Regions from separate parts of the Bradyrhizobium sp. TM233 genome, predicted to be linked through region 1. Evidence: predicted binding sites of a transcription regulator. Region 1 holds the regulator's gene; each other region holds the start of a gene.

What was found. The regulator PhoB, encoded in region 1, activates phosphate uptake and scavenging genes when phosphate is short. The targets are predictions, from matches to a motif close to TGTCATNNANCTGTCAT.
Region 2: the regulator PhoB is predicted to act here: its motif matches at 5,065-5,081, upstream of AABA86_RS09820 (UDP-2,3-diacylglucosamine diphosphatase).
Region 3: the regulator PhoB is predicted to act here: its motif matches at 7,736-7,752, upstream of AABA86_RS01805 (YdcH family protein).

The regions. Positions count from the first base shown of each region.
Region 1 covers NZ_BTIG01000001.1:1,013,514-1,023,623, reverse strand. Annotated here, with positions in the region: gene AABA86_RS04895 (ATP-binding protein) at 1-294, shown strand, start outside; gene pstS (phosphate ABC transporter substrate-binding protein PstS) at 439-1,452, shown strand; gene pstC (phosphate ABC transporter permease subunit PstC) at 1,593-2,582, shown strand; gene pstA (phosphate ABC transporter permease PstA) at 2,587-3,438, shown strand; gene pstB (phosphate ABC transporter ATP-binding protein PstB) at 3,435-4,253, shown strand; gene phoU (phosphate signaling complex protein PhoU) at 4,265-4,981, shown strand; gene phoB (phosphate regulon transcriptional regulator PhoB) at 5,004-5,711, shown strand; gene AABA86_RS04860 (GcrA family cell cycle regulator) at 5,951-6,463, opposite strand; gene AABA86_RS04855 (aspartate aminotransferase family protein) at 6,920-8,128, shown strand; gene argF (ornithine carbamoyltransferase) at 8,128-9,063, shown strand; gene AABA86_RS04845 (Hsp33 family molecular chaperone) at 9,375-10,110, shown strand, end outside.
Region 2 covers NZ_BTIG01000003.1:566,164-576,273, forward strand. Annotated here, with positions in the region: gene AABA86_RS09800 (RbsD/FucU family protein) at 1-57, opposite strand, end outside; gene AABA86_RS09805 (caspase family protein) at 223-2,016, shown strand; gene AABA86_RS09810 (threonine/serine dehydratase) at 2,124-3,107, opposite strand; gene AABA86_RS09815 (glycosyltransferase family 4 protein) at 3,170-4,213, opposite strand; gene AABA86_RS09820 (UDP-2,3-diacylglucosamine diphosphatase) at 4,227-5,039, opposite strand; gene AABA86_RS09825 (TetR/AcrR family transcriptional regulator) at 5,261-5,869, opposite strand; gene AABA86_RS09830 (DUF4267 domain-containing protein) at 5,972-6,352, shown strand; gene thiD (bifunctional hydroxymethylpyrimidine kinase/phosphomethylpyrimidine kinase) at 6,432-7,232, opposite strand; gene AABA86_RS09840 (PAS domain S-box protein) at 7,547-9,529, shown strand; gene AABA86_RS09845 (Lrp/AsnC ligand binding domain-containing protein) at 9,626-9,871, shown strand; gene AABA86_RS09850 (cytochrome c) at 9,873-10,110, opposite strand, start outside.
Region 3 covers NZ_BTIG01000001.1:370,676-380,785, forward strand. Annotated here, with positions in the region: gene AABA86_RS01780 (ABC transporter permease) at 1-462, opposite strand, end outside; gene AABA86_RS01785 (ABC transporter ATP-binding protein) at 459-1,631, opposite strand; gene AABA86_RS01790 (glycerol-3-phosphate dehydrogenase) at 1,706-3,166, opposite strand; gene AABA86_RS01795 (sensor domain-containing protein) at 3,303-5,990, opposite strand; gene AABA86_RS01800 (NAD(P)/FAD-dependent oxidoreductase) at 6,193-7,296, shown strand; gene AABA86_RS01805 (YdcH family protein) at 7,470-7,649, opposite strand; gene AABA86_RS01810 (YdcH family protein) at 7,979-8,185, shown strand; gene AABA86_RS01815 (hypothetical protein) at 8,308-8,526, shown strand; gene AABA86_RS01820 (hypothetical protein) at 8,551-8,802, shown strand; gene AABA86_RS01825 (GGDEF domain-containing protein) at 8,799-9,524, opposite strand; gene purE (5-(carboxyamino)imidazole ribonucleotide mutase) at 9,666-10,110, shown strand, end outside.

The sequences.
Region 1 (10,110 bases):
GTCATCGTGACGCTGACATCTGGCGCGGCCATTGATGGAACTCAGGAAATCCGGATCATGGTCCGCGATTTCGGCCCCGGCATCTCGCCCGAGCACCTGCCGCGGCTGACCGAGCGGTTCTACCGGGTCGACGTCGGCGACAGTCGCTCGCAGGGCGGCACCGGGCTCGGATTATCGCTGGTGAAACATATTCTTAACCGTCATCGCGGCCGGCTTTTGATCGAGAGCGTGCCCAAGCAGGGCGCCACTTTCACCGCCTGTTTTCCCCAGGGCAAGCCTGCTGCTCTGAGCTGAATTTATAACGATTTCAGTCGCTTAAGATAGTCATTCAGCTGTCACGAAACCTTCGTAAAAGCACAGCCGACCGCTCCTAAAGGGGCGGCACGGGGAGCGCGATCGGGCGCTGATGGCGCTTCGCTCCCCTGTATGGAGACCAGCATGAATTTCCTCAAGACGATCGTCGCTGCCGGCTTGGTCGCCGCATCGGCGACAGCGGCCTTTGCTGCCGACATCACCGGCGCCGGCGCCACGTTCCCGTTCCCGATCTATTCCAAATGGGCTGACGCCTACAAGAAGGAGACCGGCAACGGTCTGAACTACCAGTCGATCGGTTCCGGCGGCGGCATCAAGCAGATCCAGGCCAAGACCGTGACCTTCGGCGCCAGCGACGCGCCGCTCAAGGCCGAGCAGCTCGAGAAGGACGGCCTCGTGCAGTGGCCGATGGTGATGGGTGCCATCGTCCCCGTCGTCAACCTCGAGGGCGTGAAGCCCGGCGAGATGGTGTTCGACGGCGAGACGCTCGCCAGCATCTATCTCGGCAAGATCACCAAGTGGGACGACGCCGCGATCAAGAAGCTCAATCCGAACGTGAAGCTGCCCTCGGAAGCCATCACCGTGGTCCGCCGCTCGGACGGTTCGGGCACCACCTTCAACTTCACCAACTATCTCGCCAAGGCCAGCGCGGACTGGAAGAGCAAGGTCGGTGAGGGCACCGCGGTCGAGTGGCCGGTCGGCGTCGGCGCCAAGGGCAACGAAGGCGTGTCGGGCAACATCAGCCAGACCAAGAACTCGATCGGTTACGTCGAGTACGCCTATGCCAAGCAGAACAAGCTGACCTACACCGGTCTCGTCAACAAGGCCGGCAAGCCGGTGCAGCCGACCGTCGAAGCCTTCCAGGCGGCCGCCTCCAACGCCGACTGGGCCAAGGCGCCCGGCTACTACGTCATCCTGACCGACCAGCCCGGCGAGAAGTCCTGGCCGATCACGGCGGCGACCTTCATCCTCATGCACAAGGACGCCACCGACAAGGCGGCCTCGCAGGAAGCCATCAAGTTCTTCCGCTGGGCCTTCAAGAGCGGCGGCAAGGCGGCTGAAGAGCTCGACTACATCCCGATGCCCGAGGGCGTCGTGACCCTGATCGAGAAGACCTGGGCTGCCGAGATCAAGAGCTAAGGTGCTCCTGTCCCGGACGCCGCGCTGGGACCCGCAAGACTTCCGCTCCGGATCGGCGTGCGCCGCGTCCGGAGCGCGAGACCGACAAAAAGACTGACAACAAGCGTATATAACGGGCACAGGGGATCGGCGTGGCAGAGATGGCCGTTCAGAGCGATGTAATCGACGACGCCGGACCGTATGACCGCGCCAAGGCCTTGAGCGCGTTCAAGCTCGGCGACGTCACCTTCTACTGGATCACGCGGCTGTCCGCGATCTCGGTGCTGCTCATCCTCGGCGGCATCATCGTCTCGCTGATCGTCGGCGCGTTCCCGGCGATGAAGGAATACGGCTTCTCCTTCCTGTGGACACAGCGCTGGGCGCCGTCGGCCGATCCGCCCGTGCTCGGCGCGCTCGGACCGATGTACGGCACGCTCGTCACCTCCTTCATCGCGATGCTGATCGCCATTCCCGTCGGTCTCGGCATTGCGATCTTCCTCACCGAGCTCTGCCCGCAATGGCTGCGCCGCCCGATCGGCATGGCGATCGAGCTGCTCGCCGGCATTCCCTCGATCATCTACGGCATGTGGGGCTTCTTCGTGCTGGGCCCGTTCCTGGCCAACACCTTCCAGCCCTTCATGATCAGGATCTTCGACGGCGTCCCGGTGCTGGGCGCGATCTTCGCCGGTCCGCCGTCCTATCTCAGCACGTTCAACGCCGCGCTGATCCTCGCCATCATGGTGCTGCCCTTCATCACCTCGATCTCGGTCGACGTGTTCAAGACGGTGCCGCCGGTTCTGAAGGAGGCCGCCTACGGCGTCGGCTGCACCACCTGGGAAGTCGTCCGCAGCGTGGTGATCCCCTACACCCGCGTCGGCATCATCGGCGGCGTCATGCTGGCGCTGGGCCGCGCGCTCGGCGAGACCATGGCGGTGACCTTCATCATCGGCAACTCGTTCCGCATCTCCTCATCGATCTTCGCGCCGGGCACCACGATCTCGGCGGCGATCGCATCCGAGTTCGCCGAGAGCGACGGTCTGCACCAGTCCGGCCTGATCCTGCTCGGCCTCTTGCTGTTCGTGCTGACGTTCTTTGTGCTGGCCGCCGCGCGGCTGATGCTGATGCGGCTGGACAAGAAGGCGGGGAAGTAACGTCATGGCGCTCAATCCGATCTATTCGCGTCGCCGCCGCAAGGACATCGTGATCCGCGGACTCTGCTTCGCCGCGGCCGCCTTCGGCGTCACCTGGCTCGCGCTGATCCTGATCACGCTGCTCTTCAACGGCCTGGCCGGCCTCAATCTTGAGCTCTTCGTCGCGGATACGCCGCCTCCGGGCTCGACCGAAGGCGGTCTGCGCAACGCGATCGTCGGTTCGATCATCATGACGGTGATCGGCGTCGGCATCGGCGCGCCGCTCGGCCTGTTCGCCGGCACCTATCTTGCCGAATACGGCCGCAACGACAAGCTGACCTCGGTGATCCGCTTCATCAACGACATCCTGCTCTCGGCGCCCTCGATCATCATCGGCCTGTTCATCTATGGCGCGGTGGTGGTGCCGATGCGTGGCTTCTCCGCGATCGCAGGCGCGCTCGCGCTCGCCGTCATCGTGATCCCGGTCGTGCTGCGCACCACCGAGGACATGCTGCTGCTGGTGCCGAATCCCCTGCGCGAGGCGGCCTCGGCGCTGGGCCTGCCGCGCTCGCTGGTGATCAAGCGGATCGCCTATCGCGCCGCGCGCTCGGGCCTCATCACCGGCGTGCTGCTCGCCACCGCCCGCGTCGCCGGCGAGACCGCGCCGCTGCTGTTCACCGCGCTGTCGAACCAGTTCTTCAGCCTCGGCCTGAACAAGACGATGGCCAATCTGCCGGTCACCATCAACAACTTCGTCCAGAGCCCCTACGCCTATTGGAAGCAGCTCGCCTGGAGCGGCGCGCTGCTGATCACGCTCACCGTGCTTGCCCTGAACATTGGCGCGCGCATCCTCGGCGCCGAGAGGACTGCAAAATGACCGACCTGTCCGTATCCATGAGTTCCAGCGCCCATCTGGCCTCGCAGCCGCTGCCGGAAGCCCCGGCCAAGGTGACGGTGCGCAATCTCAATTTCTATTACGGCGAGCACCACGCGCTGAAGAACATCAACCTGACGCTCGGCGCCAACCGCGTCACGGCGTTCATCGGCCCGTCGGGCTGCGGCAAGTCGACCCTGCTGCGCATCTTCAACCGGATGTATGACCTCTATCCGGGCCAGCGCGCCACCGGCCAGCTCATGCTGGACCAGACCAACATCCTCGACCCCAGGCTCGACCTCAACCTGCTGCGCGCCCGGGTCGGCATGGTGTTCCAGAAGCCGACGCCGTTCCCGATGACGATCTACGAGAACATCGCCTTCGGCATCCGCCTCTACGAGAAGATCTCGAAGTCCGAGATGGATGACCGCGTCGAGAAGGCGCTGCGCGGCGGCGCGCTGTGGAACGAGGTCAAGGACAAGCTCAACGCCTCCGGCCTGTCGCTCTCCGGCGGCCAGCAGCAGCGCCTGTGCATCGCCCGCACCGTCGCGGTGCGCCCTGAAGTGATCCTGTTCGACGAGCCCTGCTCGGCGCTCGATCCGATCTCGACCGCCAAGGTCGAGGAGCTGATCCAGGAACTGTCCGAGAACTACACGATCGCGATCGTCACGCACAACATGCAGCAGGCGGCGCGCGTCTCCGACAAGACCGCCTTCATGTATCTCGGCGAACTGATCGAGTTCGACGACACCAGCAAGATCTTCACGTCGCCGACCGACCGGCGCACGCAGGATTACATCACCGGCCGGTTCGGCTGAGGAGACGCAATATGGGTACCGAACATACCGCAAAGGCTTTCGACACCGACCTCCAGGAGCTCACCCGCCTGGTCGCCGAGATGGGCGGCATCGCCGAGCGCATGATCGTCGATTCCGTCGACGCGCTGATCCGCCGCGACGTCGCGCTCGGCCAGCGCGTCGTCACCATCGACGCCGAGCTCGACGCGTTGCAGAAGCGCATCGAGGAACGCGCCGTGCTCACCATCGCTCGCCGCCAGCCGATGGCGGTGGACCTGCGCGAGATCGTCGGCGCGATGCGCGTCGCGACCGACCTCGAGCGCATCGGCGACCTCGCCAAGAACATGGGCAAGCGCGTCGCCGCGCTGGAGACCGACTTCCATCCGCTGAAGCTGTTCCGCGGCCTGGAGCACATGACCGACCTCGTGCAGCAGCAGGTCAAGTCGGTGCTGGACGCCTATGCCGCACATGATCTGCCGGCGGCGATGGCGGTGTGGAAGGGCGACGAGGAAGTCGACGCGATCTGCACCTCGCTGTTCCGCGAGCTCCTCACCTACATGATGGAGGATCCGCGCAACATCTCGTTCTGCATCCATCTGATGTTCTGCGCCAAGAACATCGAGCGGATCGGCGACCACGCCACCAACATCGCCGAGACCGTGTTCTACATGATCGAGGGCCAGGCGATGACCGACAAGCGGCCGAAGGGCGACATGACCACCTTCGCCACCACGATCCCGAATACCTGAAGTCTTAAGGAGCGACGACACCATGGGCGCACGCATTATGGTGGTTGAGGACGAGGAAGCTCTCACCGAGCTTCTCCGCTACAACCTCGAAGGCGACGGCTATGACGTCGAGACGGTGATGCGCGGCGACGACGCCGACACCCGCCTCAAGGAACACATCCCGGACCTGATCGTGCTCGACTGGATGCTGCCGGGCCTGTCGGGCATCGAGCTGTGCCGCCGGCTGCGGACCCGGCCCGACACCAAGCAGCTCCCGATCATCATGCTCACCGCGCGCGGCGAGGAGAGCGAGCGGGTGCGGGGACTTGCGACCGGCGCCGACGACTACATCGTCAAGCCGTTCTCGGTGCCGGAGCTGCTCGCCCGCGTGAAGGGCCTGCTGCGCCGCGCCAGTCCTGAGCGGCTCGCGACAGTGCTGGCCTATGGCGACATCGAGCTCGATCGCGACAAGCGCCGCGTGGCGCGCTCGGGCCGGCCGATCGATCTCGGTCCGACCGAATATCGCCTGCTGGAGTTCTTCCTGGAGCATCCCGGCCGCGTGTTCTCGCGCGAGCAGCTGCTCGACAGCGTCTGGGGCCGCGACATCTACATCGACGAGCGCACCGTCGACGTCCATATCGGCCGCCTGCGCAAGCTGCTCAATCTCGGCCGCGAGCAGGACCCGATCCGCACCGTCCGCGGTGCCGGCTACGCGCTGGACGACCGCTTCGCGAAGGCGGAGCAGGCGTAGGGTTTGCAAGCGCTGGAGTTGGTGGGCTGTCGCCTCACACTCAGCGTCGTCCCGGACAAGCGTCAGCGCAGATCCGGGACCCATAACCACAGGCAGTGATTTGGCGAAGACTCGGAGTGACCATCTCGCGCGACAACTGCGCCCTGTGGTTATGGATCCCCGCGTTCGCGGGGATGACACCGAGTTGGTTGAGGCGCCGTCGTGTGACGGCTGCCGTCTTTGCGATCAGCTAAATCCGCTCACCGCGGGCCCGGCTTTGCCGGGGCACGCCGGCGATCCGCCGCCGGCTGATAGGCCACGCGCGAGTGCTGGGCGCAGTAGGGCAGGCCGGACAGCGCCCGGCCGCCGCAGAAGAAGAAATCCGGGCTGGAGGGATCGCCGACCGGCCAATGGCAGGTCGCCTCGTTCAGCTCGAGCAGCGACAGCCGCTGGCTCATCGGCACCACGTTGTCGTAGGTGACGGGTTCAGCCTCCACCTCGACCTCGAAGGCCTGCGCCAGCGCGGTGTTGCCGCGCGCAATGGGGCGGGTCACCCGCATCATGTGCTGCGCGGGACGCGCCTTGCGCGGCCGGGGCGCTGCCGATGAAGGGCTCTTGGCACGGCCGGACAGACCGAGCCTGTGCACTTTGCCGATCACGGCATTGCGGGTCACATTGCCGAGCTCAGCTGCGATCTGGCTGGCCGAAAGTCCGGCCTCCCAGAGCTTTTTCAGCTGCTCGACGCGATCGTCGGACCAGGTCAAAACCGTCATTGCACCCTTTCCCTCGCTACGCGCCAGCCATCCTGGGGCCTCGCAGCGATTGCCTAAGCCTTCAAAAACCCGTGCCGTCAGAATCCCTTAAGGCTCGCCGGGCGCGTGACTGACGCCCGAACGTTTACGCCGGTACATGAGGACTCTTGGGATCAGAACCGCTGCACGAGATGTCGTATCTGACAATCCAAACGCTACAATATGGCGTGACTCCCGCGCAAGAGTCCGCCGACTCGCTTCCACATGTTCCGTGGTGAAAACCCGCAAAATCGGCACCGCAAGACTACGGATTCAGCGTTTCGCGAGGCTTTCCGGGCGGCATTGACACCCGTCTTGCCAGGCATAAGATAGTCGCGCGTGCCGCCCTTAAAAGGCGGCACGTTTCGTTTTCCGGGCCGGTCGATGGTGCGTTGCGCAATGCACGCGTCACACCGTCCGCAACATTCAAGTGACATCATGACTAACAGCGCAGCGCCGCATTTGCTCCCCGTTTTCGCCAGAGCCGACCTCGGCTTCGAGCGCGGCGAAGGCTGCTGGCTGATCGCGACCAATGGCGATCGCTATCTCGATTTCACCTCGGGCGTGGCTGTGAATGCGCTCGGCCATTGCCACCCGCATCTGATCAAGGCGTTGCAGGAGCAGGCGACGAAGCTCTGGCACATGTCGAACCTGTTCCAGAGCCCGGATGGCGAGAAGCTCGCCAACCGGCTTTGCAACGAGAGCTTTGCCGACTTCGTGTTCTTCTGCAATTCGGGGGCCGAAGCGCTGGAGGGTGTGATCAAGCTGGTCCGCCATCATCACTTCTCCAAGGGGCATCCGGAACGTTATCGCATCATCACCTTCGAAGGCGCCTTTCACGGCCGTACGCTGGCAACGCTCGCCGCGACCGGATCTGCAAAATATCTCGAAGGCTTTGGCCCGCCCATGGATGGCTTCGACCAGCTGCCGCACGGCGACATCGAGGCCGTCAAGAAGGCGATCGGTCCGGAGACCGCCGGCATCCTGATCGAGCCGATCCAGGGCGAGGGCGGCGTGCGTTCGGCAACGCCGACCTTCCTCAAGGCGTTGCGCCAGCTTTGCGATGAGAAGGGCCTGCTGCTCGCCTTCGACGAGGTGCAGACCGGCATGGGCCGCAGTGGTGATCTGTTCGCCTATCGGCGCACCGGCGTCACGCCGGACGTGATGTCGCTGGCGAAGGCGCTCGGCGGCGGCTTCCCGATCGGCGCGGTGCTGGCGACCGCGGATGCGGCGGCCGGCATGGGGCCCGGCTCGCACGGCTCGACCTTCGGCGGCAATCCGCTGGCGGTCGCCGCGGCCAATGCCGTGCTCGACGTCATGCTCAAGCCCGGCTTCTTCGACCACGTGCAGAGAATGTCGCTGCTGCTGAAGCAGAAGCTCGCCTCCGTGATCGACCGCCATCCCGATGTCGTCAGCGAAGTGCGCGGCGAAGGCCTTCTGATCGGCATCAAGGCCGTGGTGCCCTCCGGCGATCTGGTCGCGGCGCTGCGTCACGAAAAGCTGCTCACCGTCGGGGCCGGCGACAATGTCGTGCGTTTCCTGCCGCCGCTGATCGTGACCGAAGCCGAGATCGAGGACAGCGTCGGGCGGCTCGAGCGCGCCTGCGCCGCAATCTCGTCCAGCCAGACCAAGCGGGCGGCAAGCTGATGAGCAAGTCCCCCAATAAAACTCCAAAGCACTTCCTCGATATCAACGAGCTGCCGCTGTCCGAGCTCAAGAACATGCTCGCGGCGTCCTCCGCCATGAAGGCGAAGCAGAAGGCGCAGCAGCCGGTCAGGCCGCTCGAAGGCAAGACGCTGGCGATGATCTTCGAGCGCCCGTCGACCCGGACACGCGTGTCGTTCGACGTCGCGATGCGCCAGCTCGGCGGCGAGCCCATCATGCTCACCGGTGCGGAGATGCAGCTCGGCCGCGGCGAAACCATCGCCGACACCGCGCGCGTGCTGTCGCGCTATGTCGACGCCATCATGATCCGCATCCTCAACCACGACGCGTTGCTGGAGCTCGCGGCCAACGCCACCGTGCCGGTCATCAACGGCCTGACGCGGCGCTCGCACCCCTGCCAGGTGATGGCCGACCTCATGACCTATGAGGAGCATCGCGGCCCGATCGAGGGCAAGACGGTGGCCTGGACCGGCGACGACAACAACGTGCTGGCGTCCTGGGCTCACGCCGCCGAGCGCTTCAAGTTCCAGCTCAATGTCGCAACCCCGCCGGAGCTCGCGCCGAAAAAAGCGATGCGCGACTTCATCAAGGCGACCGGCGCGCCGATCATGCTCGGCACCGATCCGGAGGCCGCCGTGCGCGGCGCCGACTGCGTCGTCACCGACACCTGGGTGTCGATGGGCGACAAGGAAGGCGAGCACCGTCACAACGTGCTCAAGCCCTATCAGGTCAACGGCAAGCTGATGTCGCTGGCCAAGCCCGACGCGCTGTTCATGCACTGCCTGCCCGCCCATCGCGGCGAGGAGGTCACGGATGAAGTGATCGACGGTCCGCAATCGGTCGTGTTCGACGAGGCCGAAAACCGCCTGCATGCGCAGAAGGGCATTCTGGCCTGGTGTTTTGACGCGGTGAAGTAGCTTCGCTGGAGGCCCGGCGATCACCTCACATACGGTGTCGTCCCGGACAAGCGCAGCTTCTGGCAACGCGTAGCGTTGTCCAGAACGGAGCGCCGATCCGGGACCCATAGCCACAGGACTGAGTTTGGCGAGGACTCGGAGTTGTCAGCTCGCGCCATCACGTCATCCTGTGGTTATGGATCCCGGGCTCGCGCTTCGCGCGCCCCGGGACGACACCGAGTTTGAGGTTGCTTCGTTCAGTTCGACTTGTATCCGGAACACACCGCCCGCACCCCCTTCCATTTCCGCCCTCCGACCCCAGATAACGCCCCATGGTTTCCCAATCCCCTGAGATGAAAGCCGGCCCCGAAGGCCCGGTTCGCGCGCCATCAGCGGTTCCGATCGATGACGCCGTGTTGCCCTACGAGGTTGACGCGCTCGACGTGCGCGGGCGCCTGGTGCGGCTTGGCCCGGCGCTCGACGAGATCCTGACCAAGCACGATTATCCGGCGCCGGTCGGCAAGCTGCTCGGCGAGGCCATCGTGCTGACGACGCTGCTCGGCACCGCGCTGAAATTCGAGGGTCGCTTCATCCTGCAGGCCCAGACCGACGGCCCGGTGTCGTTCCTGGTCGTCGACTACATGGCGCCGGATCGCCTGCGCGCCTATGCGCGTTTTGATGCCGCGCGTCTCGGCGATACCAAGGATTCCGGCACGCTGCTCGGCCGCGGTCATCTTGCCATGACCATCGACCAGGGACCCGACATGAGCCGCTACCAGGGCCTGGTCGCGCTCGATGGCGGCAGTCTGGAAGACGCCGCTCACGAATATTTCCTGCGCTCCGAGCAGATCCCGACGCGCGTGCGCCTCGCGGTCGGCGAGGAGTGGCGTTCGAACGACGGCGGCAAGCATCGCTGGCGCGCCGGCGGCATGCTGATGCAGTTTCTGCCGAAGGCGCCGGAGCGCGCGCGGCAGGCTGATCTGCATCCCGGCGATGCCCCCGATGGCGTCGAGGTGCACAGCGTTGCCGAAGACGATGCGTGGGTCGAGGCGCGTTCGCTGATCGAGA
Region 2 (10,110 bases), on a different contig from region 1:
GGAGGCCAGCAGCCAGAGCAGGTCGGGCGTCAGGATCGGATCGATCGACTTCAGCATGTGACGGCGGTTCCTCTCATCGATCGCTCACCATAGCAGGTTCCGAGCGTGATTCAGATCACGCAGGGCCACCATGGTGAGAGGGATCACGGACTTCAAGCTCGAACGCGGCGAGGCTCCCCCGCAACCAATCTCGCATCGAGATCAGTGCCAAAGGAGCACGCCATGTTCCGCCTAAGACCTTTCCTGATGACGGCCAGCCTTGTGGGAAGCCTGTTCGGCTTCGCCTGCGGCCCCGTTTCCGCGCAAGTTGCCCCGGTCGAGCCCGCCCCCACTGCGCTGCAGGGCCCGGAGCAGCGGGTGGCGCTGGTGATCGGCAATTCGAACTACCAGAACGCGCCGCAACTCGCCAATCCCGACAATGACGCGCAATCGATGGCGCAGTTCCTGAACTCCGCCGGCTTCGAGGTGGTTGCCGCGACCGACCTGACCCAGAACGACATGCTCCGTGTGGTCCAGGACTTTTCCGCAAAAGTGTCCGCGCGCGGTCCGAACACGGTGGCGATGGTCTATTACGCCGGTCACGGCGTGCAGCTCGCCGGCGAGAACTATCTCGTTCCCGTCGATGCCAAGGTTTCGAGCCAGACCGAGCTCGTCAACAATTCGGTGCGTCTCGTCGACGTGATGTCGACGCTGGAGACGATCCCGAGCCGCATGCGCATCGTCATTCTCGATGCCTGCCGCAACAACCCGTTCCCGACCGTCAATGACGCCGGTCGCGGCCTTGCCATCGTCGATGCGCCGAACGGCTCGATCGTCGGTTACTCGACCGCGCCGGGCGCTGAAGCGCTCGACGGCACCGGCGGCCACAGCCCGTATACGCAGGCGTTCCTGAACGTCGCGCGCGAACCCAACGTGCCGATCGAGCAGCTGTTCAAGCGGGTCCGCCTGCAGGTGAACCAATCCACCAGCGGCGCGCAGATCCCGTGGGAGAGCTCCTCGCTGACCTCGGACTTCACCTTCTTCGGCGACACCGCGGTTGCCGCCAACCGCGCGCCCGTCAATACGCCGGTGGTGCAGATGGCCTCCAACCTGCCGAGCCGCTCGACGCGTCAGGCCTATGACTACGTCGTGTCCGAGGGCCGGCCGGAATATTATCAGGAGTTCATCCAGATGTATCCGCACGACCCGCTGTGCGACCACGTCCGTTGGCTGCTCAACAACATCCTGCTCTCGCAGGCCTGGCACAAGGCGGTGCTGGTGAATTCGCCGGTTGCCTACAAGAGCTTCTACGACAGCTACGGCACCAGCCCTTATGCGCAAATGGCGCTGAAGCTTCAGACGCAGCCGAAGCAGATCCCCTTGATGCAGGCGACCAAGTTCCTGGCGCCGCAGAACATTGCTCCGACCTTCAAGATCGGCAGTCTCGGCCAGCCGAAGTATATGCCGCTGCAGCAGGGTAATGGCGGTGGTCAGATCAACGGCAATCTGCCGATCGTGCAGAAGCCGGTCGACGGCAATGTCATCGGCAAGCTCGGCAATGGCGGCCAGATCGGCAATTTGCCCTCAGGCAACAACCAGCCGAACGGCACGCCGTCGCAGACGCCGGGCAAGATCGTCACCCTGCCTGCGCCGACCAACACGACCACCAACAATGGCGGCATCGGCAAGATCGTGACCCTGCCCGCGGGCAACAACAAGCCGGACGCCGGCAACGGCACCCCCGGCAAGATCGTCAGCATGCCGGTGAATGTCGGCAAGGGCGGCACGAAGGTCGAGGCGAAGCCGGTCAACGTCCAGACGCAGAACAACCCGATCCGCGTCAACAACGGCAACATCGGTATCGTGAAGCCCAACAACAACCCGGTGAACAAGGTGCAGGTCCAGAACAACAACCGTCCGCAGTTCAACACCACGAACCGCAACGTCAGCAACGGCGGCAACAACTTCCGCCAGTCGATGAACCAGGCGCCAAGCATGAACAATGGCGGCAACAACCACCGCGGCTTCATGCACTGATCGCGATCAGCGAAACGACAAAGGGGCAGAGCGGAAACGCTCTGCCCCTTCTTCATGTCGGTTCTTGCTCGTTTCGGGCTCTCGCTTGGCGAGCCCCGGAATGGCGGCTAGGCCACCAGCTCCGCAAACAAATCCGCATCGACATTGCCGCCTGAGAGCACGATGACGACGTTCTTGCCGGCCACATCAAGACGTCCCGCAAGCAGTGCGGCGAGGCCGACGGCACCGCCGGGCTCGACCACGAGCTTCAGCTCGCGATAGGCGAACGCGACGGCGGCGCCGACTTCCTTGTCCGACGCCGTGACGCCGCGCGCCAGCAGCTTGCTGTTGATCGCAAAGGTCATCTCGCCGGGGATCAGCGCCATCAGTGCGTCGCAGATGGTGCGGCCCGCGGGCCCATGCGGCTCGCGATGGCCCGCCGTCAGCGAAAGGCCGTGATCGTCGAACGCCTCGGGCTCGGCCACCACGATTTCGGCGAGCGGATAGCGCGCCTTCACGGCGGTTGCGACGCCCGCGATCAGGCCGCCGCCGGACGCCGGCGCCACCACGATGTCGGGGCTGAGACCGAGCGTTGCCATGTCCTCCGCGATCTCGCGGCCGGCGGTGCCCTGCCCTGCGATCACGAAGGGATCGTCGTAAGGCCTGACCAGCGTCGCGCCGCGCTTCTCGGCGATGCCGCGCGAGATCGCCTCACGGTCGTCCTTGTCGCGATCATAGAGCACGACCTCGGCGCCGTAGGATTTGGTACGCTCGCGCTTCGACAGCGGCGCATCCGCCGGCATCACGATGGTCGCCTGCATGTCGAGGATCTTTGCCGCCGCCGCCACACCCTGGGCGTGGTTGCCGGAGGAGAACGCGACGACACCGCCGGCGCGCTTGTCCTGCGGGATCGAGAACACCTTGTTGAAGGCGCCGCGGAACTTGAACGAGCCGGTGCGCTGGAGCATCTCCGGCTTCAGGAAGACCTTGGCGCCGACGCGCTCGTTGAGCACGGGAAAGGACAACAGCGGGGTGCGGATGGCGTAAGGCGCGATCACGCGCGCTGCGGCGTCGATATCGGCAGGGCCGATCGGGAGGAGCTGTTCGGTCATATCAGACCTTATCGCGGCCACCGCAGCGCGGGCAAGACACCTCCGCGCGAGGATTTTTCTCTTCAGGCGACGAAGCGTGGCTGTTCCGCCGCGTTCCGGCCCGGCAGCACCGCGCCGACCGCCTCAATGCTGGCCACAAAGGCCCTCGCCGAGGCTTCCCAGGTGTAATTGGCGGCGAACGCGACGCAGTCCTGCCGGGAAATGTCCAGCGCCGCGAAGCAGGCGCTGCGCAGGTCGTGATCGAGCGCGCCGACCGGGGCATCGCCGATCACGTCGCGGGGGCCCTTCACCGGGAAGGCGGCCACCGGCAGGCCGCTTGCGAGCGCTTCCAGCAGCACCAGGCCGAACGTGTCGGTCTTGCTCGGGAACACGAAGACGTCGGCGGCCGCATAGATGTCCGCCAGCGCCTCGCCGTGCTTCTCGCCGAGGAAGATCGCGTCGGGATAGGCCTCTTCGAGCAAGGCGCGCGCGGGGCCGTCACCAACGATGACCTTGGTCCCGGGCAGCTCGAGATCGAGGAAGGCCTCTAGATTCTTCTCCACCGCGACGCGGCCGACCGACAGGAACACCGGTGCCGGCAGGCAAAGGTCGATGGCGCGGGGGTGGAACAGATGGGTGTCGACGCCGCGCGGCCACAGCACGACATTGTCGAAACCACGCTCGGTCAGCTCGCGGGCGAGCGCAGGCGTTGCCGCCATCACGGCGCGGCTGGGTGCATGGAAGCGGCGCAGCGCCCGCCAGATCAGCGAGCCCGGCACCGGCACGCGGGCGCGGACATATTCGGGAAAGCGGGTGTGGAAGCTGGTCGTGAACGGTAGCCTGCGCTGGCGGCAATAGCGACGGACCATCAGGCCGATCGGCCCTTCGGTCGCAATGTGGATGCTGTCGGGGCGCGCCTCCTCGATCAGCTTTGCGATGCGTGCGGGACGGGGCATCGCCAGCCGCACGTCGCGATAGCTCGGCATCGCAAAGGTGCGGAAGGATTGCGGCGTCAGGAATTTGAATTCGACGCCGAGCGCCTCCGCGGCGTCGGCTAGCTTGGTCAGCGTCCGAACCACCCCATTGACTTGCGGGTGCCAGGCGTCGGTCGCGACCAGGATGCGCATCAGGCGACCTCTGTTATGCAGCTCGAGCTGCGACCTGCGGGACGGCTGCCGGCTTCTGCAAATGATCCGCCCAGGTGATGATCTCGAAATGGCCGTCGTCGTGCTCGACGAGCGCCGTGCAGCTCTCGACCCAGTCGCCACAATTCATGTAGCGAATGCCGCCCTCGTCGCGGATCACGGCGTAATGGATGTGGCCGCAGATCACGCCGTCGGCGTCGTGGCGTCGCGCCTCGGCGGCGAGCGCCTGCTCGAACGCGCCGATGTAATTGACGGCGTTCTTGACCTTCTGCTTGGCCCATTGCGACAGCGACCAATAGGGCACCTTGAACAGGCGGCGGAAGAAGTTGACGAAGCGATTCATCTGGATCGCGAAGTCGTAGGCCTTGTCGCCGAGATGGGCGAGCCAGCGCGCGTTCTGCACCACGAGGTCGAAGATGTCGCCGTGGATGACGAGATAACGCTTGCCGTCCACGCCGGTGTGGACGGTGTTCTCGACCACGTCGATGCCGCCGAAATGCGTGCCGTAATAGTTGCGCAGGAACTCGTCGTGATTGCCGGGGATGTAGACGACCTTGGCGCCCTTGCGCGCCTTGCGCAGCAGCTTCTGCACGAGGTCGTTGTGGGATTGCGGCCAGTTCCAGCTCGATTTCAGCGCCCATCCGTCGACGATGTCGCCGACGAGATAGATCGTGTCGGCATCATGGTAACGCAGGAAGTCGAGCAGAAGATCGGCTTGAGAACCGCGGGCTCCAAGATGAACGTCGGAGATGAACAACGTGCGAAAGCGCCGCTCCGGGCTCTCGTCACTCACATCGTAGCTTCCCATGCGCGCCAGCCTGTAACAATGTCCCGTGACAGGGGGATGACCAATTGAACCTTCGAGGCACCTTCAAATACGAATCACGCCTTGCCTCGCCCTCCCCGCGAATATCAGTCGCATGCGACAATCAGGCGACATGACGCCGCAGCGGGATCGCGCAAGAGGCCCGGCGCGGCAAACGACCGGGATCGGACCTCAAAAGCCCGTTGAACGATGGGCCAAGACAGTCATTCAACCGGTCGACGTGATCCGCGGGCAGGTTTGCCGTTTGGGGCACCGACGATGGCCCGAACCACCAGTGCGATGCGCTCGTCGCGCGCGCCGGGCCTAATTCGGTTCGAACCTTCGAGTTCAGCGAGCCCGTGCAGGGCCGCCCAAAATGTCTCGGTCACGAGAGCGACGTCGACGCAAAATGGCATGACGACCGCGGCAAGGGCCTGAAAGGCGCCGTGCAGTTCCGGCCTGCTTCCAGCTTCGGCGAACCGCAAATTCGTCGGAAGGACGAACATGGCCTCATAGAGTGCAGGATGACGTCGTGCGAAGGCGAGATAGGCCAGCGCAACATTCTTTATTGGGTTTTGTCCGGACGATCCGCTCGCCGCTTCCCGCAGAGCCGTCGTGATCTCCCGGAAGCCTTCGACCGCAACTGCAGCAACGATCGCATCCCTGTTTTCGAAATGCGAATAGAGCACGGGCTGACTATGTTCGATCTCGTCAGCCAGGCGACGGATCGTAACAGCACTCCATCCCTCACGCTCGGCGACCGCGCGGGCTGCGGCGATGATACGGTTCTCGCGTTCCGCCCTTTGCCTGTCTTTTCGCTCAGCAATCCCCAAGCTTCGATCTCCCGGAACAGATGCCCAACACTGTCCACAATATCGTTACTTGATAATCTAGCAATGCTAGATATTTTGAAGAGGTGGAATGGATGAGTTGAAATGCATTGGCTTTCGCTTGGGACTGCACTGCTTGTGGCGCTTGCGATCATCGTGATCGGCAGCGGCTATATCCTGAGCCCGCGGACCGCGACACACAGTTTCGGTCTACCGCTGCCAGAAGACGGCCCCAACGTCGCCTGGTGGCTTCGTCTCAAGGGCGTTCGCGACATCGCGTCGGGACTTACCGTCTTGGCGTTGATGGCATGGGGCTTCCCCCGCGGGGTCGGCATCGTTCTGTTTGTTGAAGCCGTCATCCCAATTGGCGACATGCTGCTCATTCTTGCGGCCAACGGCTCCAAGAGAACCGCGTTCGGCATTCATGGTGTCACGGCGGCGCTCATGGTCCTGGCATCCATCCCCTTGATGATGGACGTGTCCTGAGATGATCGCCCTCGCATGGACCTCGTCCTGACGGCCGCAGCCTGTTGCGGAAACAAGCTGGCGCACCGTTCACTGCGGGTCAGTAAAACCTATGGAAATGATGGATCGGGCCGTGGCCGTGCCCGACGCTGAAGCGGTCGGCGGCCGCGATCGCCGCGCTGATCCAGGCCTTGGCGTTGCGCACGGCGCTTTCCAGATCCTCGCCCTTGGCGAGTCCCGCCGCGACCGCCGAGGACAATGAACAGCCGGTGCCGTGGGTGTTGCGTGTGGCAACCCGCGGCGCCGCAAGCGTGATCGTGCTTTCGGATGTGACCAGATAATCGGTGCTCTCGGCGCCCTCGCCGTGCCCGCCCTTGATCAGGACCGCACGGCAGCCCAGCGCCAGCAGGCGATGCCCCTGGCTTTCGATCTCGGCCTCGCTTGCCGCGACCGGCTCGTCGAGGAGAGCCGCGGCCTCCGGCAGATTGGGCGTGATCACCGACGCCAGCGGTATCAGTTTCGTGCGCAGGGCGTCGACGGCCTCGGCTGCCAGCAGGCGGTCGCCGGAGGTCGCCACCATCACGGGGTCGAGCACGACATGTCCGGGCGCCCAGCGCGACAGCGCGGCCGCGATCGCATCGATGCTGGCGGCCTGGGCCACCATGCCGATCTTCACCGCACCAATGTCGAGATCGGAGAACACCGCATCGATCTGCGCGGTGACGAATTCGGCCGGCACCGCATGAATGCCGGTGACGCCGCGCGTGTTCTGCGCCGTCAGCGCGGTGATGGCGGAGGCGCCATAGACGCCGAGCGCGGCAAAGGTCTTCAGGTCGGCCTGGATGCCGGCGCCGCCGCTCGAATCGGAGCCGGCAATGGTGAGTGCGACCGGGGTCGTCATCGCCGGGCACATTTGCTGGATAAGGACACCGCCATGGCCTGTCCTAGCGCGGCCGTGGAACACCGGCAAGCGCCGCCGAGCCGTGTCCGACGGTGATTCGCGACGCCGTGTGCTCCCTGCGAATCAGGCAAACAGCGGGCCGGCACGCCCCGCAATCGTGCGGACTTGAAAATGCAACCGCGCCGGACCCTTGGTATAGTCTCGAACCTCACGTGCTTCGCCGATGAGCGAGACGTCAGAGTGGAACTGTCCAGCGACACCCATGTTGCGGGCGCCCGGCCCGCAAGCCGCCTGGAACGGAATCTTGGGGTGGAATGATGTGGGCCTTTTTTGAACGTCTCCTCGACTCGTCCATGCTGTCGCCGCACGGCATCTGCCTGTTGTGGGAGCCTGAGCTGATCTGGCTTCACGTCGTTTCCGACGCCTGCATCGCCGCCGCCTATTTTTCGATTCCGTTTGCCCTTGCGATCCTGGTCACCAAGCGGCGCGACCTCAAGTTCGGCTGGGTCTACTGGGCCTTCGCGATCTTCATCATGGCGTGCGGCCTGACCCATGTGCTGTCGATCTACACGCTCTGGGTCCCGGTCTATGGCATCGAGGGCATGGTCAAGGCGGCGACCGCGGTGGCGTCCGTGGTCACGGCGGGCGCGCTCTGGCCGCTGCTGCCGAAGATCCTGACGATCCCCTCGCCGTTCGAGTTGCGGCAGGTCCAGGCCGCGCTCGAGGAGGAGGAAATCAAGAGCCGGGACGCGACGCTGCTGCTCCAACAGGTCAGCGACGCCCAGCGCGCGATGCGCGAGAGCGTGGCGCGCCTCACCGCGATCGTCGAGACCGCGGTCGACGGGGTCATCCTGTTCGACGCGCAGCACCATATCCTGCTGTTCAATCCGGCCTGCGAGCGCTTGTTCGGCTACTCCGCCGACGAGGTGATGGGCCGGAACGTCAGGATGCTGATGCCCGAGGCGGGCACCGCGCCCGACAGCCACGCAAGGCATTTGGCGACCGCCGGCGAGGCCATCGGCCTGCGCAAGGACGGATCGACCTTTCCGATGGACGTGTCGGTCGGCCGGACCCGGCAGGACGGCGAATTGATCTTCGTCGGCATCGTCCACGACCTGACCACACGCAAGCTGACCGAGCAGCAGCTCCAGCAGGCGCAGAAGATGGAGACGGTCGGTCAGCTCTCCGGCGGCATCGCCCACGACTTCAACAATCTGCTCACCGTCATCATCGGCAACGCCGAGCATCTGAGCGAGCAGCTCAAGGCCAGGCCAGACCTGCGCCGCTTTTCCGACGACATCTGCCAGTCGGGCGAGCGGGGTGCCGAGCTGACGCAGCGACTGCTCGCGTTCAGTCGCCGGCAGTTGCTGCAGCCCCAGACGATCGATTGCCGGGGCCTGCTCGAGTCCATGTTCAAGCTGCTCAAGCGCACCTTGCGCGAAGACATCGAGATCAGGACGGCCTCCGGGGCCGGCACGATCGTGGCCTTTGCGGATCGCGCCCAGCTCGAATCCGCGGTGCTCAACCTTGCGCTCAATGCGCAGGATGCGATGCCGGCCGGTGGTCACCTGTCCTTGAGCACGGAGTTGACCGCGCTCGACGACGACTATCGCGCCCTTCACCCCGAAGTCGCATCCGGGGCTTACGTGTTGATCTCGATCACCGACGACGGCGAAGGCATGACGCCGGAGGTCACCCGGCGCGCCTTCGAGCCGTTCTTCACCACCAAGGAGGTCGGCAAGGGCTCGGGCCTCGGCCTCAGCATGGTCTATGGCTTCGCCAAGCAATCCAATGGCCATGTCACGATCTACAGCGAGCCAGGCCTTGGGACGACGGTCCGGATCTATCTGCCGCGCGCGGACATCGGATCATCGCACACCGAGCTTTCCGACGGCGAGGACGCGGCGCCGCGAGGATACGAGACGATCCTGATCGCCGAGGACGATCCGTTCGTTCGCTCCTCCGCCATTCGCAGGGTGGAAGCTCTCGGATATCGCGTCGTTGCCGCGGTCAACGGCAAGGAGGCCTTGCAGCAGCTGCGCACCGATCCCGGTATCGACATGCTGTTCACCGACATCGTGATGCCCGGCGGCATGAGCGGCTGGGAGCTCGCCGACCAGGCGCGGCGGATTCGTCCCGGCCTGCCGGTCCTGTTCACCTCGGGCTACGCACTGGAGACCCTGGTCGAGCAGGGCCACGCGCATGCGCAGGCGATCGTGCTGACCAAGCCCTATCGCAAGGTCGAGCTCGCCCAGCGGCTCAGAGACGCATTCGCCGCGGCGGTCGTGGCCACCTGAGGCGCCGGACCGGCATCTGGTGGCCGGCAAGTCCGCTTGCTAAATGGTGCCGGGTTTGGCCTATTAGCCGCCAGATACGCTTTCGGAGTGCCCGCGATGGTTCCTTTTTTCGTCCAGATCAAATGCAAGCTCGGCCAGTCCTATACGGTCGCCAATGCGCTTGCCGAAGCCGAGATCGCTTCCGAGATCTACTCCACGGCCGGCCAATACGACCTCCTGGTGAAGTTCTACGTCGACAAGGACACCGACATCGGCCACTTCGTCAACGAGAAGGTGCAGGTGCTGCCGGGCATCCAGGACACCCTCACCATCATCACCTTCAAGGCGTTCGGCGCCAGCTGAGCTAACCAGCTTCCTTGCGCTTGGGCCGCGGCGGACCATCGACCGGCGGCAGCGATTTGAGATAGTCCGCCATCGCCGCAATATCCGCGTCGGACAATTGCGAGGTGTTCTTGATCACACGCCTCATCGCGCCGCCGACGCTGTCGCCGTCGGGCAATTCGCCGGTTTTGAGGAAATAGGCAAGATCCTTCGCGCTCCACTCGCCGAGGCGCTTCTGGGTGATGTTGGGCACCCAGCCC
Region 3 (10,110 bases), 640 kb from region 1:
GATCTGGTTCAGCAGCCCGTCGTGCTGGAGGATGTTGATCCAGGCATAGATGCGGATCAGGAACGAGGTCCAGAACGGCACGATCACCAGCACCATCGCCACCGCCTGCCAGCTCTTCGGCAGCCGCGCCATGCCGTAGGCGATGGGATAGCCGATCAGCAGCAACAGCGCGGTCGCGGTCACAGCGACGGTGAGGCTGCGCACATAGGCGAACACATAGATGTCGTCGGAGACGAGCAGCTTGAAATTGTCGGTCGACAGTGCGGTAAAGGCCGCCTTGAGCGCGTCCCACCCCGCCATCAGGTCGAATACCGGCTCGTAAGGCGGCTGCGCGATCGCCGTCTGCGACAGGCTGATCTTCAGCACGAAGGCGAACGGCACCAGGAAGAACAGCGCCATCCAGACATAGGGCGCGATCGCGGCAAAGCGCGCCGGGCGCGCGAAGATGCGGCGGGAGCTCATGACGGCAGCACCACGCAATCATCGGGCGTGAACCAGGCGACGATTTGCTGGCCCACGCTATAGGCGTCGACGTCCAGACGCGCGCTGTTGGCGACGGAGGCCCGTACGATTCCGCCGGTATCGAGCTTCACTTTATAGGTGGTGGTGCCGCCGAGATAGCAGATGTCCGCGATCACGCCATCTAGGCTGTTGATCGTGGTTTCACGACCGGCTTGGCTCACCGGGGCGCGGCGCGACAGCTTGATCTTCTCGGGACGAATCGCGATCGAGAATTTTCCCGCACCGACCGGTTCGCGCGGCTCGGCCACCACCAGCGCACCCGCATCACGCGTGCCAACGACCAGACGATGACCGTCGCGCAATCTGGTCTCGCCGTCGAACACATTGACGTCGCCGACGAATTCCGCGATCCAGCGCGAGCGCGGCGCTTCGTAAAGTTCGCGGGGGCTCGCGACCTGAGCAAGCCTGCCGGCGTTCATCACGCCGATCCGGCTCGCCATCGTCATGGCTTCCTCCTGGTCGTGGGTGACGACGATGAAGGTCATGCCGAGCCGGCGCTGCAGCTCCATCAGCTCGCCTTGCGTATTCTCGCGCAGTTTCTTGTCGAGCGCTGCGAGCGGCTCGTCGAGTAGCAGCAGTTGCGGGCGGCGCGCCAGTGCACGGGCGAGCGCCACGCGCTGGCGCTGGCCGCCGGAGAGCTGATCCGGCTTGCGCTTCTCGAGCCCTTCGAGCTTCACGAGGGCGACCATCTCGGCCACACGGGCGGCGATGTCGGCGCGTGCCATGCCGGCGCGCTTCAGGCCGAAGGCAATGTTGTCGCGCACCGACAGATGCGGAAACAACGCGTAGTTCTGGAACATCATGTTGATCGGGCGCTCGTGCGGCAGCGCCTGCGCGATGTCCTTATCCCCGAGCAGGATGCGCCCTTCATCCGGCGCCTCGAAGCCGGCGAGCATACGCAGCAGCGTGGTCTTGCCGCAGCCGCTCGGCCCGAGCAGCGCGAAGAACTCGCCGGCCTTGATGTCGAGCGAGACGCCATCCACGGCGCGGAAGGTGCCAAAGGTCTTGGCGACGCCCTCGATGCGCAGCAGCGGCTGACCCGCCGCAGGAAGCGCATCTCCGCCGGCCGCATCAGCCGCGGCGCCTGTTCTGGGCAACTCGTCCGTCATGATCCTGCCAACCCCGATTCCGCCGCACGCTAGCCGCCGATCGTCCCTAGCTCAACCGTGCCAGGAGAGATCGTTCACATCACATTCGCCATGAACGACGCCAGCGCGTCGCGGTCCGCCGCTGGAATGGTCAAGCCCAGCTTGGAGCGGCGCCACAGGACGTCCTCGGGGAAGCGGGCCCATTCGCGAGCCATCAGGTAGCGGACCTCGGCGCCGGTCAGTTCGGGACCGAAGCCCGGGCCGAGATCGTCGCGGCTCCTGGCGTCACCGAGCACTGCGGACAACCGCGAGCCATAGGCCCCGACCAGACGCTGGGCCTCTGGCTCCGAGAGAAACCGCCAGCGGTCGCGCGCGAGGTCGGCTTCGGTGTCGAAACGGTCCCAGGCAAAATCTCCGCCGGGCAGCGCGGCGCCGGCCGTCCAGGGCGGCGACATCGGATAGAACGGTGTCAGCTTCGTCACCGCCCACTCCGCGCGCAGGCGCGAGGTGGTGACGTCGCCGCCGAACATCGTGAGCAGCGGCGCCTTGCGCCGGCGCGCATGGAACAGCATCGTTCCGTCGCGTCCGCGCGCGGACGCCAGCGTCAGGTTGACGCCGGAGACTGTCCGGACCACGTCGGTCGGGGTGACGCGCTCACGAAAATAGCGGCTCGCCGCTTCGCAGAGATAGCCGATGTCGGCCCCCGGCATCGCCACAATTGCGGGATCGCCGGTGAAGGCGTGCGTGACCGTGCCGATCAGCGTGAAGTCGCGCTCGAACGGCCGGGCGAAGATCAGCCGTCCATCATTGTTCTGAAAGACGTAGACGTTCTCGGAATCGAACAGCCTGGGCACGATGATCTGGCTCATCTGCGTGGCCGCCATCGCGGGCTGCGGCTGCCGCAGCACGGTATCAGCGACCATTGGCGTCCAGCCGCCGGTGGCGTTGGCCAGCGCCCGCGCCGTGATGGTGCGGCGGTGGCCGCGATCGACCACCGCGAGCCGCCAGGTATCGGTTCTGTCCGCACGGACGCAACGCGCACCGGTCCGGATCGCCGCGCCATGCTCAGCGGCATCCAGCGCCGTCAGCACCACCAGGCGAGAGTCGTCGACGACGCAGTCCGAATATTCGAACGCCGTGCCGAACGGGCGCTTCAGTGCGTTGCCGACCGGATGATGCGTGATGTCGATGGTGGCCGATGGCGGCAGGCCGCCCCGGTTCGTGAGACCGTCATAGACATACAGGCCGGCACGCAGCACCCATGGCGGCCGCTCGTCGGAATGCGCGGGGATCACGAAGCGCATCGGCCGGACCAGATGCGGCGCGATCCGGAGCCAGGTCCGGCGCTCGGACAAGGCCCGACGGACCCGCCGGAACCCGCGCCGCTCCAGCACCGACAGATCGCCGTGGATCAGCCGCGGTGTTGCCGAGGATGCCGCGCCGCCGAGATCGCCCTGCTCGAACAGGATCACCCGCAGGCCGCGGCCTGCCGCATCGCGCGCGAGGCTGACACCGTTCAGGCCGCCACCGATGATCGCGAGATCGTAATCCGCCATGAAGCCGTCGAATGGGAGCCAAGCGCCCCATCATCACTAGAGCCATTTCCGTTCCGATGAAATCGGAACGGGGCTCTAGATTCTTATTCTGACGCTTTTTCTTGACGCGAACCGGTGTCCACTTCGCTCGAACGCTCTAGCCCGTCTTGAGCGCAAGCTCCATGACTTCAGCGCGGCCGACGAGCCCGGCATATTTCCCGATCGGGAGGGGCTTGCCGAGCAGATAGCCTTGCACGCCGTCACAGCCCTCCTTGGCGAGGAAGGCGAGTTGCTCGACCGTCTCGACGCCCTCGGCGATGATCGACATTTCGAGGCCGTGGCCGAGATCAATCACCGCGCGAACGATCGCAGCCGATTGCGGATTGCGGCCGAGATTGATGATGAAGGCCCGGTCGATCTTGATCTTGTCGAACGGGAACGCCTGGAGGTAGCTCAGCGAGGAGTAACCGCTGCCGAAATCGTCCATGGAGATGCGCACGCCGAGCGCCTTCAGGCGGCGCAGCAGCGCAAGGCCCCGGTCGAAATCCTCGATCAGCACGCCCTCGGTGATCTCCAGCTCGAGCCGGCCGGGTGCAAGGCCGGTCTCGATCAGGATCGAATGGACGAGGCCAACCACGTCGCCGTGCATGAACTGCGCCGGCGACAGATTGACCGCGACCTGGAGCGGCTTCGGCCAGGACGCCGCCTCGCGGCAGGCCTCACGCAGGATCCACTCGCCCATCTCGACGATCAGGCCGCTCTCCTCGGCGATCGGGATGAATTCGGCCGGCGAGACCTGGCCGCGTACCGGATGCTGCCAGCGCGCCAGCGCCTCGAAGCCGATGATCTCGCTCTCGGCGACGCTGTGGCCGGCGGCCCCCTGCGGCTGGAAGGCAAGCGAGAGCTCGCCGTTCTTGATCGCCATCGACAGGTCCTGGTGCAGCACGCGGCGATCGCGGATCTGCTGGTCCATCTCGGGCTGATAGAGGCTGATCGTGCCGCGCGACTTCTGCTTGGCGCGGAACAGCGCAGCACCGGCATTGGCGAGCAGCGAAGCGCCATCGGCGCCATTGTGCGGGAAGATCGACATGCCGGTGGTCACGGCGGCGCGGACCGGCCGGCCGTCGATCTGGAAGTCCTTCGCGACGGCGTCGCCGATCTGCTGCGCCAGCGCAAGACCCGCGTCCGGCTGCTTGCCATCGATGATCAGGCCGAATTCGTCGCCGGACAGGCGCGCCACCACGCCGCCACGGGCGGAGTCCTGGAGGCGCTGGGCCACCTCGATCAGCAGCTTGTCGCCGAGCGCATGACCGAAGACGTCGTTGACCTCCTTGAGGCCGTCGAGGTCGACGCAGAGGACGGCGAACTCCTCGCCGGTGCCTTCGCAGGCCTCGATCATCTGGGTCAGCGCCTGAAGGAAGGCGGCGCGGTTCGGCAGATCGGTGAGGCCGTCGTGATAGGCCATGTGCGCCATGCGCGACTCGGTCTGCCGGCGGTCGGTGACGTCCTCGTGGGTCTTGATCAGATATTGCGGCTCGCCGGTATCACCGAGCACGGTGGCGCGGCGGGTCAGGAACAGCCGCAGGCCGTCCTTGGTGGAGATCGGATGCTCCTCGGTGATCATCCCGCGTTTCTTGATCGCGGCCTCGTCGCGCGCGATGATCAGCTTGGCTTCCTTGGGGTTGAAGATGTCGGACGCGGTCAGGCCCGTGGCCTCCTCGCGCCGGCGGTTGAGGATCGTCTCCGCGCTGCGATTGGCGAGCAAATAGCGGCCGTCCTTGACCTGCTCGACGATCAGCGCCACCGGGATGTTGTCGACCACGAGCTCGAGGAACTTCTTGGTGCTCTCCAGCTCCTGCGACAGCGACCGGCGGTCGGTGATGTCCTCGAACACCAGCAGCAGAAACTCGGGCTTGTTGCTCTCGTTGCGGACCACGATCCGAATCGAGGCGACCATGCGTCGCTCGCCGCCGCGGTCGACCTCGAACTCGTTACGGAACTGGCCGTCCGGGGAGTTGAGCGCCGCCCGGTCGGTCGCCTCGATACTGGCTGCCGAGACCGGCGCAAACAGCTCGCGTGCGTTCTTGCCGACGGCGTGATCCCGCGAGAACCCCCAGAACCGCTCATAGGCGCTGTTAGCGAAGATGTAGCAGCCGTCCTCGATGTTCTTCGCGGCCACGCAGGCCGGCACATGGTCCAGCACCGATTCCAGGAATTGCTTGGTGGAAGCGAGCTGTCGCGACAGCTTGCGCTGCTCGCTGACGTCCAGATGCGTCGCCACCGAGCCGCCGTTCGGCAGCACGAAAAACTTCACCAGGATGGCTCGGCCGTCCGGCAGCTCGGTGATCAGGCCGTTGTGGCTTGCCGCCTTCTCGTAGAATTCGTCGTCGGAGATGCCGCCGAGCACCCCGCGCTTGCGCCGGAGCTTAAGAAGCTCATAGCCGTCCATATTGGCCCAGAGTTCCGACCGCATCAGGCCGTAGATCTCGAGATATCGGTCGTTGCAGAAGATGATGCGGCGCTGCGCATCCGTCATCACCACGCCCTGATTGAGATTGTTCATGGCGGAGGAGACGAAGGCGTTGCGCCGCAACTGCAAACGCCTGGTCCGGCGCAGCGAGGAATGGATCCACAGCGCGATCGCGGCGAGGAACGCGCAGACGACGATGCCCGCGATCAGGACCTCCCAGACCACGTTGGGATCGAGCTGGCCGAGATAGCTCGGCGCGGCAAAGCTGTCCGACAGCGCAAAGGCGCGCGCGGGCGCAACCGTGCCGGCCAGGCACACAACGGCCTGCACAGCAATCGGAAGCGTGCTGCCCTCGTGCCAGTTCTTCTCAGCCATCAGCCACCCGCGATTTCAACGTCGGATTGTCTGGCTTCACGCGTTTGGATCGGGTAAACGCCTGTACGCGCAACAGAAAAATGTGACGTGAAATACGGCAATTGCCCTGACATGATAAATTCTTCCTTAACGGAAAACGGCCCCGCGCCATTCTTTCCAGGCCTGATGCCACCGGCGCTTCCAGCGGACATCCTGCCCAACCATGGATAGGGTCGATTGCGTCGTCATCGGAGCCGGCGTGGTCGGGCTCGCGGTGGCTCGAAAGCTTGCGCAGGCCGGACGCGAAGTCATCGTGCTCGAGGAGACCGAGGCGATCGGCACCGTCACCTCCTCGCGCAACAGCGAGGTGATCCATGCCGGCATCTACTACCGCGCCGGGACCTGGATGGCGCGCATGTGCGTCGACGGCAAGCACGCGCTCTACCGCTACTGCGCCGAGCGCGGCATCCCGCACAAGAATTGCGGCAAGCTGATCGTCGCGACCAATCCGAAAGAGACCGAGAAGCTGCAATCGATCAAGGCGCATGCCGAGGCCAATGGCGTGCTCGACATGCAGCAGCTCACGGGCGAGGCGGCACGCGCGCTGGAGCCCGCGCTGGCCTGCGACGCCGCGCTGCTGTCGCCATCGACGGGCATCATCGACAGCCACGCCTACATGCTCTCGCTGCGCGGCGAAGCCGAGGAAGCCGGCACGGCGTTCGCGTTTCGCACTCCGCTGATCCGCGCCAAGGCGGCGAACGGCCTGGTCGAGATCGACGCCGGCGGCGAGGCGCCAATGACGCTGCAATGCAGCCTCCTCGTCAACGCCGCGGGGCTCTCGGCGACGAATGTGGCGCGCAACATCGACGGCATGCCGCTGGACCGAATTCCGCGCGCCTATCTCGCCAAGGGAAATTACTTCAGCTGCAATGCCAAGGCGCCGTTCTCGCGCCTGATCTACCCGGTGCCCGAACCCGGCGGGCTAGGGGTGCATCTGACGCTGGACATGGCTGGGCAGGCGCGCTTCGGCCCTGACGTCGAGTGGATCGAGACGATCGACTACGAGGTCGACCCGTCACGCGCCGAGCGGTTCTACCCGGCGATCCGCAAATACTGGCCGACGCTGCCTGACGGCGCGTTGATGCCGAGCTATTCAGGCATCCGGCCGAAAATCGTACCGCCCGCTGTGGCCACGCAGGACTTCCTGATGCAGGGCCCGCGCGATCACGGCGTCGCTGGCCTGATCAACCTGTTCGGCATCGAATCGCCGGGGCTGACATCGTCGCTCGCGATCGCAGATCACGTCGCCGAGCTCGCAGACGTCTGAAGCGTTGTCGAGCGAAGCGGATACCGGTTCGCGTCGAGACAACGCGCTCAGACAAAAACTAAACACCGCGCAAACTTCTTTGCACGGTGCGGACCTTGCGGCAGGGATGAGCGCAAGAACTCTCACCCCTGCGGATAAGGGTACGATCAACTCTACGCTGTTTACGGGGGTTACTAGTGGAGCGTGTCGCCGTGCCTCAGACGCTCGATCTGGTCCTTGACCATCAACTTCCGGCGCTTCAACTCAACAATTTGCAGGTCGTCTGTTGAAAGGTGCACGAGGGCTTCGTGCAATTCGTTTTCGAGAAGTTTGTGCTTCCGCTCCAATTCAACGAGATGTGCCTGAATTGTCATTCGAAACCTCCTCGGTAGGGTTGAACCTCAGGATTCGATCCGGACAAGCAAGTCTACATCACCGATTCGTTCTGTCGATGGGTATCCGTCATCGCATCTTCATTTTTGAAAATTCATATGTAACGAAGCGTGAGTAAAGGAACCGCGCGGGAAAAATCCATGATATCAATGCGCTTGCGCAGCGTCGCGGCGATCAGCGGAAATATGTCGCTGGAGATCGGCAAACGGTGGTCGCAGATCGCTTGCGATCACGCCGCGCAAGGACGATAATTTCCAGAGGGCATCCACAGCCTTAATCCCACGCCTATCGGTTTTCGGCCACCGCAGACATGACCAATGAAGACGAGCGTGAGCTCGAAGCCGAGCTCACCCGGTTGCAGCAGGAACACCGAGATCTTGATGCGGCGATCGATGCACTGCATCAATCGCCCGCCCCCGACCTATTGCGGTTACAGCGGTTGAAGAAGCGCAAGCTGTTGTTACGAGACCGCATCGCGTTCATCGAAGACCAGATCACCCCCGACATCATCGCCTGACCTGCGAGCCGGCTTTTCCTCGCGCGCATGAATCCGCTTGACTCGAAAAGAACAAAATAGGAACATTTGAGCACCCCCGCGCCCCCAGGAAACGCCCAGGACAACTGACAAGGACAATGCAGATGTCGACAGCCGCCCTTCTCGACAACAGCCATTATGAACAGGCCTGCGATCAGGCGATCGCGATGTGCGACGGCAATCTGCGCAGCACCATCAAGGCGCTGATCATGGCCAACGAATATCTGGAGGCCGAGCTGGAGGAATTGCAGGCGGCGATTTCCGCCGGCTGCATTCCGGACACTTCGCGCAGCAAGATGCGGAGCAAGAGCAGCGCCGCCTGAACCGTCAGCTATCGGAGCCGACCCATGCCCGACGTCACCTACTACGTTGCATTGCCCTTCCTGACCGATGAGGATGGATCGCCGGTGGCGGGTGCGGCCGAGGAATGTCAGACATCGGCTGCCGCCCTGCGTCGTGCGGAAATGCTTGCGCACGGCGCCGGCCATATCGGCGCCGTCGCGTTCAGCCGCAGCGGCGATCCCCTGACCGGCGAGTTTGGCGACGCAAAATTGCTGCGGAAATTCGGCAGCGTACCGCCAGATCTCAGCGCGCTTTAGCTGCCGAACAGCCTGATCCGCGGCTCGTGCCGCCGCTGTGCCTTGCGCACATACATGGCAGCATCCGCCTCCTCCAGGGCGCGGCCCGCGTCGGACTGCGCCCCCAGCAGCGCGACACCGGCGGAGGCGCCCGCGTTCACGGGCTGGCCGCGAAAGACAAAGGACAATTCGTCGACCGCCTGCTCGAAGGCGACCGCCTTCGCCTTGGCGTCGGTCTCGCTGAGATTCCAGAGCAGTAGCGCGAACTCGTCGCCCCCGAGCCGGCCGACCACGTCGGAGGCACGGACCTGCCGCGTCAGCGTGGCGGCAATCGCCTTGAGCACCTCGTCGCCGGCGCCATGACCGAACGAATCGTTGATCGGCTTCAACCGATCGACGTCGAGCACGATCAGCGCCCCACTGGCGCGGTAGCGCTTCATGTAGGCGATGGCGCGCCCGAGCTCGCGCTCGAAGCCGCGCCGGTTCGGAATATCCAGCAGGAAATCGGTGTCGGCCGCAGCTTCCAGTTCCGCGACCCGGCGCTGCGCCTCCTTGAGCTTGGTCCGCAAGCCCCGGATCGTCGTCCTGACGGCATCCTTGGCTCCATCATCGCCCGACGCGCCGCGCGTCGGCGGCCTCGCCGAACGCCTGGTCAGCCGTTTTGGGGCGGCTTTGGGTCGGCCGGCACTGGTTTTCCGGCCCTTTTTGGCCTTCGCAGCGCCCGCCCTTTTTGGTTTCTTCATGGGCATCCTGCTCAATGAAGGCTTGCGGGGATTCACCAAGACAGGATAGTGGATTCCCTTCTCCTTGCCACCGCCTTGCGAGCCGCCGGCCGGAACCGTTAATCTGGCCTATCTTTCTGTTTTTCGGGCACAATTAACGTCATGACCGCGCCGATCGCCATCATCATGGGAAGCCAGTCGGACTGGGACACGATGCGGCATGCCGCCGACACGCTTGCCGCGCTCGGCGTCGCCGCCGATACCCGCATCGTCTCGGCCCACCGCACCCCTGACCGTCTGTTTGCTTTCGCCAAGGGCGCCAAGGCCGCGGGTTACAAGGTCATCATCGCGGGCGCCGGTGGCGCTGCACACCTGCCCGGCATGGCGGCGGCGCTGACCGAACTCCCGGTGTTCGGCGTTCCCGTCGAATCCAAGACGCTCAAGGGCCTCGATTCGCTCTATTCGATCGTCCAGATGCCCGCCGGCATCCCGGTCGGCACCCTCTCCATCGGCAAGGCCGGGGCAACCAACGCCGCACTGCTGGCAGCGGCCGTCCTGGCGTTGTCCGACCCGGCCTTGGCCGATCGCCTCGCCGCCTGGCGCAAGG